2 regions of the Streptomyces sp. NPDC029014 genome follow, and region 2 is predicted to be linked to the other one. Evidence: riboswitches for the same ligand, from Rfam matches in the RefSeq annotation. Region 2 holds a riboswitch; the other holds the start of a gene.
The links. A riboswitch is a leader RNA that binds a small molecule or an ion and turns the genes downstream of it on or off. The one in region 2 is predicted to bind cyclic di-AMP.
Positions count from the first base shown of each region.

Region 1 (3,859 bases), on a different contig from region 2:
GGCTGTCCAAGGAGGCCCCCGCCGCGGACGTGGACCCCGGCGCCAAGGGCCAGTACCGGGCCGTCGGCCAGTCCCAGAGCCGCCCGGACTCCGAGGTGCCCAAGAGCGGCTCCGGCAACCGGGCCACGGACTACGGCGCCCCGACCCCGGCGCCGGACTACACGCTCCCGCCCGCACCCGCGGGTCCGTCCACCGGGCTGCCCGTCATGCCCGACCCGGACGGGACCACCACGGCCCCGACGGTCCCGCCGGTCTTCCCCGGCGACCCGAGCGCCAACCCGGTCACGCCCACCCCGACCGCGCCGGGCACCCCCGGCACCCCGGACGCCTCCGCGCCCGGTACCCCGGGGTCCCCGAACCCGGGCGGCAACCCGGGCGGCAACCCGGCCGATCCGGCGAACCCCTCCGCCCCGTCGGCACCCGGCACGCCGGGCGCACCGGGCGCCTCGACCGACCCGGGAGCCGTCCCGAGCACCCTCGGCACCGGCAAGCACCGTGGTGCGGCGGCCGTCGAGGCCTCGCCGGCCTCGTACACGGTCAAGGAGGGCGACAGCCTGGCGACCATCGCGAACACCAAGGGCGTGAAGGGCGGCTGGGGGGCGCTGTACAAGGCCAACGAGCAGGTCATCGGTGGTGACGCCAACCTGATCAAGCCGGGGCAGAATCTGGATCTAAACGAGCAATAGGGGCAGTTGGGACACCCGGAAAGCGTTGAATGTCCGGTTCGTTCAAATGAGACATGCATCTCTTCCGGTCAACTGGCGTGTCCCACCTGAAGGCTTGGGCGAACCCCGCCCCCACCTGCGCAAACACCCCGAAAAGCAGCGCAAGTAGGGGCCTTCTCTCCCCGATGTTCCTCGTTGAACATCGGGGAGAGTCATGTCTACGGTCTGAACCGCTCGCCACCGCGGGCCCCTTCGACCGCATCGCCGAATCCTGCCGGCGGGCGGAGGGAACACACGTCGCGTCAAGCGCCGAAGGCAGGAGCGGGGGAACCAACGTAGGTGCCGGGAAGGGCCGTTGAAAGACGGCGCGGACCGGCTTGGGGTGAAGCAGCGCGTCACAGCGCGGCCGGGCACTCATCCGCCCGAACCCGACAGCTCACCTCGCAGGCGTCGGTGAGGAGAACTCCATGCTGCTTTCGGGCAAGGGCAAGCACCGTCGCGCCACCGCCATCGAGCGGACCACCCGCATCGTGACCCTCGCCGGCGTCGCGGGTGTCGCCGTCGCCGCGCCCCTCATGGCCGCGGGCACCGCCTCCGCCGCCACGTCCTCGGAGTGGGACCGCGTCGCGCAGTGCGAGTCCGGCGGCAACTGGTCCATCAACACCGGTAACGGCTACTACGGCGGCCTGCAGTTCTCGGCCTCCACCTGGGCCGGCTACGGCGGCAAGTCGTACGCCCCGCAGGCCAACCAGGCCTCCAAGGCGCAGCAGATAGCCGTCGCGGAGAAGGTCCTCAAGGGCCAGGGCAAGGGTGCCTGGCCGGTCTGCGGCAAGGGCCTGTCCAACTCGGCCTACTCCGGCGGCGGTTCGACCACCACCAACAGCACCACCACCAAGTCGACTCCGAAGACCGAGACGACCAAGAAGACCCAGCCGAAGAAGACCGAGACCAAGAAGGAGACCTCCCGCACCGAGGTCCCCACGACCCGGTCCGAGCGCTCCGAGGCCCCCGCCCCGAAGACCGGCAACGGCTCCTACGAGGTCAAGGCCGGCGACACCCTCGGCACCATCGCCGAGGCCCACAACGTCAAGGGCGGCTGGGAGAAGCTCTTCGAGCTCAACAAGGACATCGTCTCCGACGCCGACCTGATCTTCCCGGGCCAGAAGCTGAAGCTCGGCTGAACATCCCGCGAAGCCCCGCGTGCGTGACCCGCGCGGACTTCCGCGGACGGTCACCGCACGTGTGAAGCACACCGCCCGGCGCGTATCCCCCCACGCGCCGGGCGGTGGTGCGTGTGCCCCCGACAGCGGTCGGAGGCGGCCCGAATGAGGGTCCGTATGTCCCGGAAGCGGGGTATTCGGGCCCTTTTTCGTCCCAGGGTCCGGGCGGTCGGCCAGCCGACGGCCCGGAGCCGGTTAGGCTCTAGGCGGCAAGGCCGGCCACGGCCTGACCCGCCACCGCACACCCAGCGTCACATCCCAGAAGGAGATGCTCGTGCCGTCCATCGACGTCGTCGTAGCCCGGGAAATCCTGGACTCCCGAGGCAACCCCACGGTCGAGGTCGAGGTGGGCCTCGACGACGGCAGCACCGGCCGTGCTGCCGTTCCGTCCGGCGCCTCCACCGGTGCCTTCGAGGCCATTGAGCTCCGCGACGGCGACCCGAACCGCTACATGGGCAAGGGCGTGGAGAAGGCCGTCCTCGCGGTCATCGAGCAGATCGGCCCGGAGCTCGTCGGCTACGACGCCACCGAGCAGCGCCTGATCGACCAGGCCATGTTCGACCTGGACGCCACCGACAACAAGGGCTCGCTCGGCGCCAACGCCATCCTGGGCGTCTCCCTCGCCGTCGCGCACGCCGCGTCCGAGGCCTCCGACCTCCCGCTCTTCCGCTACCTCGGCGGCCCGAACGCGCACCTGCTGCCCGTTCCGATGATGAACATCCTGAACGGCGGCTCGCACGCCGACTCCAACGTGGACATCCAGGAGTTCATGATCGCGCCGATCGGCGCCGAGTCCTTCTCCGAGGCCCTGCGCTGGGGCGCCGAGGTCTACCACACCCTCAAGAAGGTCCTGCACACCAAGGGCCTGTCCACCGGCCTGGGCGACGAGGGCGGCTTCGCCCCGAACCTGGAGTCCAACCGCGCCGCGCTCGACCTCATCGTCGAGGCCATCAAGCAGGCCGGTTACACCCCGGGCAAGGACATCGCGCTCGCGCTCGACGTCGCCGCGTCCGAGTTCTACAAGGACGGCAAGTACGAGTTCGAGGGCCAGTCCCGCTCGGCCGCCGAGATGACCGAGTACTACGCGGAGCTCGTCGAGGCGTACCCGCTGGTCTCCATCGAGGACCCGCTGTTCGAGGACGACTGGGCCGGCTGGAAGACCATCACCGACAAGCTGGGCGCCAAGGTCCAGATCGTCGGCGACGACCTCTTCGTCACCAACCCCGAGCGTCTGGCCCGCGGTATCGAGGAGGGCTCCGCGAACGCCCTGCTCGTCAAGGTGAACCAGATCGGTTCGCTGACCGAGACCCTCGACGCCGTCGAGATGGCCCAGCGCAACGGCTTCAAGTGCATGATGTCGCACCGCTCCGGCGAGACCGAGGACGTCACCATCGCCGACCTCGCCGTCGCCGTGAACTGCGGCCAGATCAAGACCGGCGCCCCGGCCCGCTCGGACCGCGTCGCCAAGTACAACCAGCTGCTGCGCATCGAGGAGATCCTCGACGACGCCGCGGTGTACGCCGGCCGCAGCGCGTTCCCCCGCTTCAAGGGCTGACGGCCCCCGAGCGCTTCGAGGGCCGACGGCCCCTGAGCCTCCGTACGTCCCCGCACCCGGTCCCGTACCGTGTGCGGGGACGTAGTGCGTAGTGCGTAGGAGTACGAGGGTGCGCGTCGGCGCGCGGACACCAGGGGAGGCGGACCAATGGCCGGGAACCGGGATCGGTTCTCCACCTTCTCCACCGCGACCAGGCTCAAGCAGCTCGGCGAGCGGACCGCGGCCCACGTCTACCGCTCGCAGAGCCGCCGCCAGGTCCGCCGCAGCCGACTGACCGGGCGGGCGGCCCTGCTCGCGCTGGTCCTCTGTACGCTGGTCGTCGCCCTGGCGTACCCGATGCGCCAGTACGTCTCCCAGCGCTCGGAGATCGCCGAGCAGCAGCGGGCGGCCGAGGCGGCCGGCAAACGCCTCGAACGGCT
Region 1 is NZ_JBVHVT010000085.1:23,847-27,705, reverse strand. It holds gene ACZ4VL_RS33185 (transglycosylase family protein) at 1-686, shown strand, start outside; cyclic di-AMP (ydaO/yuaA leader) riboswitch at 963-1,130, shown strand; gene ACZ4VL_RS33180 (transglycosylase family protein) at 1,133-1,846, shown strand; gene eno (phosphopyruvate hydratase) at 2,154-3,440, shown strand; gene ACZ4VL_RS33170 (FtsB family cell division protein) at 3,588-3,859, shown strand, end outside.
Region 1: it holds a riboswitch for cyclic di-AMP, as region 2 does, so the genes downstream of both, ACZ4VL_RS33180 (transglycosylase family protein) here and ACZ4VL_RS24170 (M23 family metallopeptidase) in region 2, are expected to answer to the same signal.

Region 2 (3,859 bases):
TTCTACGCGTACCAGCACGAGCCGGGCGTGGAGCCGGACCTGGTGTGCGTGGCCAAGGCACTCTCGGGCGGCTACGTCCCGGTCGGCGCCACCCTGGGCCGCGACTGGATCTTCAAGAAGGTCTACTCGTCCATGGACCGGGTCCTGGTGCACTCCGCCAGCTTCGGGTCCAACGCCCAGGCGATGGCGGCCGGGCTGGCGGTGCTCTCCGTCATGGAGGACGAATCGGTCGTCGCGAACGCCCGCGCCATGGGCGACCTGCTGCGCGGGCGCCTCGCGGCGCTCGTGGACGCGTACGAGCTGCTGCACGAGGTCCGGGGCCGCGGCCTGATGATCGGCATCGAGTTCGGCCGGCCCTCCTCGCTGCGACTGCGCAGCCGCTGGACCATGCTCCAGGCGGCCCGCAAGGGGCTGTTCGCGCAGATGGTGGTGGTGCCGCTGCTCCAACGGCACCGGATCCTGACGCAGGTGTCCGGGGACCACCTGGAGGTCATCAAGCTGATCCCGCCGCTGGTCGTGGACGAGGCGGACGTCGACCGGTTCGTCGCCGCCTTCCGCGCGGTCATGGACGAGGCGCACGCCGGCGGCGGGCTCCTGTGGGACTTCGGGCGGACCCTGGTCAAGCAGGCCGTCGCGGGCGGCTGACGCCCCCGTCCCGTCGGCCCCCGTCCCCGCCGGCCGGCAGCCCCGGCGGCCGGCAGCCCCGCCGGCGGTCGGGTGGCAGCAGCTAGTCGAGCAGCCGCTCGCGCAGCCGGCCGAGGGTCCCGGAGGTCAGTCCCAGGCCCTCGGTCAGGTAGCGGTCGACGCCGCCCCAGTGCTCGTCGATGGTGTCGAAGGCCGCGGTCAGGTACGCGGCGCGGGCGTCGAAGAGCGGGGCGAGCAGCTCCGTCACCTCGGGGGAGCGGGGCCGGGGAGCGTCGCCGCCGCGGCGGACCCGGTAGCGGCGGTGCGGGGCGTTCGACTCCAGGTAGTCCGCGACGATCGCCTCGCGCTCCACGCCCAGGGCGAGCAGGGTGACGGCGATCGACAGGCCGGCCCGGTCCTTGCCGGCGGCGCAGTGCATGAGCGCCGGGAGGCTGTCCTCGGCGAGGGCGTGCAGGACCCGGCCGTGCTCGGCGGTGCGGTCCACGACCATCGAGCGGTACGAGTCCACCATCCGGGCGAAGGCCCGGCCGTCGCCGAGGAGCCCGCGGAGCTGCTCCAGATCCCCGTCGCGGACCATGGTCCAGAATTCCTTGCCGGCGGCCGGATCGGACAGCGGGATGTTGACGTTGCGCACCCCGGGGAGCTCGACGTCGGGACCCTCAAGGGCCTGGTCGGCCGTGTTCCGGAAGTCGAAGACGGTGTGCAGTCCGAGCGATGCGAGGAACTCTGCATCGGTTTCGGTGGCATGTGCCAGATGTCCGCTTCGGAAGAGTCGTCCCGTCCTGACCCTTCGCCCGTCCGTGGTCGGCAGTCCCCCCACGTCGCGGAAGTTGCGCACACCGGACAGTTCGGGCTCGGGGAGCGGGGCGTTCGGCGGGGAGGGCGGTATCTGCTGGGTCAAGGGAAATCCTCCACATCGTCATCGAGTGTCCGAATTGCTCCGCTTGGAGCCAACTTGCCGGTGCCGGCGTTGAGATCGGGCGAGGCCTCGTGAGCCAGATCATACGGTGACGGTGCGTGCCTGATCGTCAAAAGCGAATGGCCCGGCCGGAACGGTTGTTGGCGGTGCGGAATGGACGCAGGGTGACCGGAATTCCCCCGAAGTCCCGTCCCTGTGAATGCGTCAGGAAATTCACGGCTTGTTCCGTGCGGTCCCGCTCGATTACCTTCGCGATCGATCCGGATGGACCGCCCAATCCTGCCGCCGTCCGGAATAAGAACTCGACCGAACTCGCGCGGCAGGAGCGGGGGAACCAGGTAGGCCGCTGCGCCGGAGTTGTGCTCCGGGGCGGCTAGGGGTGAAGCCGTACGTCTTCCGTTCACTTCCCGTGCACGGGTGCGTTGCACGTCCACGGACGGCCGGACATCTCCAATCCGAACCCGACAGCTCACCTCGCAGGCGCCGGAGAGGAATTCGCCATGCCGGCAAAGGGTAAGCACCGCCGACCGAAGTCCCGTACCAGAGCCCGTGGTCTCGTCGCCGCCGTCGCGGGGACCGGCGGAGCCGCTCTGGCCCTGCCGCTGATCGGCGCCGGCGGCGCCCACGCGGCCGCCCCCGCCCCGGCCGCGGCGACCACCGCGCTCCCGGCGGCGGCCCCGCAGGCCGACACCGCCGCCCCCGCCGTCCCCGCTTCCGCCTCTCCGGCCGTGTACACGGTCCGGACGGGCGACTGCCTCTCCGTCATCGCCGCCGACCACGACCTCCAGGGTGGCTGGCAGCGGCTCTACGCCGACAACCGCGAGGCCGTCGGCGACAACCCCTCCCTGATCCACCCCGGCCTGCGGCTGACCCTCGGCGCCCCCGGCGACCGTGCCCCCGTGCAGGCCCCGGCCGAGCGGCCCGCCCCCGCCCCGAAGCCGAAGAAGAAGGCCCCGGCCACCAGTTCCCCGACGGCCGCCGCCCCCGCGCCGGCCAGGAAGAGCGCGGCCGCCGGCACGACCACGGCGGGCGCGTCCACGGCGGGCGCCTCCGCCGCCGCGGCCGCCTCCGGTGCGGTCACCGCGGCAGGCTTCACGGCACCCGTCTCCGGCGGCATCTCCACCGAGTACAAGACCCCCGGCGCCATGTGGTCCAGCGGCTACCACACGGGCATCGACTTCATCGCGAGCTCCGGCACCACCGTCAAGGCGGTCGGCGCGGGCACCGTCGTCTCCGCCGGCTGGGCGGGCGCGTACGGCAACGAGGTCGTCATCCGGCACGCGGACGGCAAGTACTCCCAGTACGGCCACCTCTCCCAGCTCTCCGTCTCCGTCGGTCAGAGCGTCAGCGGCGGCCAGACCGTCGGCCTCTCCGGCTCCACCGGCAACTCCACCGGCCCGCACCTGCACTTCGAGATCCGCACCGGTCCCTCGTACGGCTCGGACATCGACCCGATCGCCTACCTGCGATCCAAGGGCGTGACCATCTGACGGCACGCACCGCCGGCGGTGACGGACGCGCGTGAGGCCGGGACCCGAGGGGGGTCCCGGCCTCACGCGCTGTTATTCCGCACCGACCAGGTGGTATAGATCACGGTCCGTCAACCCCTTCCTACGGTGGCGTAGGTCACGTCCCGCGGTGAAGGATATGGTCCCGTGGCAGCGACGACGATGACAGCGACGACAGAACAGACGTACCGGACCATCGGCTCGTACGCGGCACTCGGGGACAGCTTCACCGAGGGTGTGGGGGACCCGGGGCCCGACGGGCTCTTCCTCGGCTGGGCCGACCGGTTCGCCGTGCTCCTGGCCGACCAGCGCCCGGAGGGCGACTTCCGGTACGCGAACCTCGCCGTGCGCGGACGGCTGCTCGACCAGATCGTGGCCGAGCAGGTCCCCCGGGCCAAGGAACTCGCCCCCGACCTGGTGAGCTTCTGCGCCGGCGGCAACGACATCATCCGCCCCGGCAGCGACCCGGACGCCGTCGCCGAGCGGTTCGAGGCCGCCGTCGCCGACCTCACCGCCTCCGTCGGCCAGGTCATGATCACCACCGGGTTCGACACCCGCGGCGTGCCCGTCCTCAAGCACCTGCGCGGCAAGGTCGCCACGTACAGCGCGCACGTGCGCGCCATCGCGGACCGCTACGACTGCCCCGTACTCGACCTCTGGTCGCTGAAGTCCGTACAGGACCGCCGGGCTTGGGACCACGACCGGCTGCACCTCTCGCCCGAGGGGCACACCCGGGTCGCGCTGCGCGCCGCCCAGGTGCTCGGGCTCGACGTGCCGGCCGACCCCG
Region 2 is NZ_JBVHVT010000045.1:18,355-22,213, forward strand. It holds gene ACZ4VL_RS24160 (aspartate aminotransferase family protein) at 1-645, shown strand, start outside; gene ACZ4VL_RS24165 (tyrosine-protein phosphatase) at 728-1,546, opposite strand; cyclic di-AMP (ydaO/yuaA leader) riboswitch at 1,858-2,062, shown strand; gene ACZ4VL_RS24170 (M23 family metallopeptidase) at 2,065-3,054, shown strand; gene ACZ4VL_RS24175 (SGNH/GDSL hydrolase family protein) at 3,235-3,859, shown strand, end outside.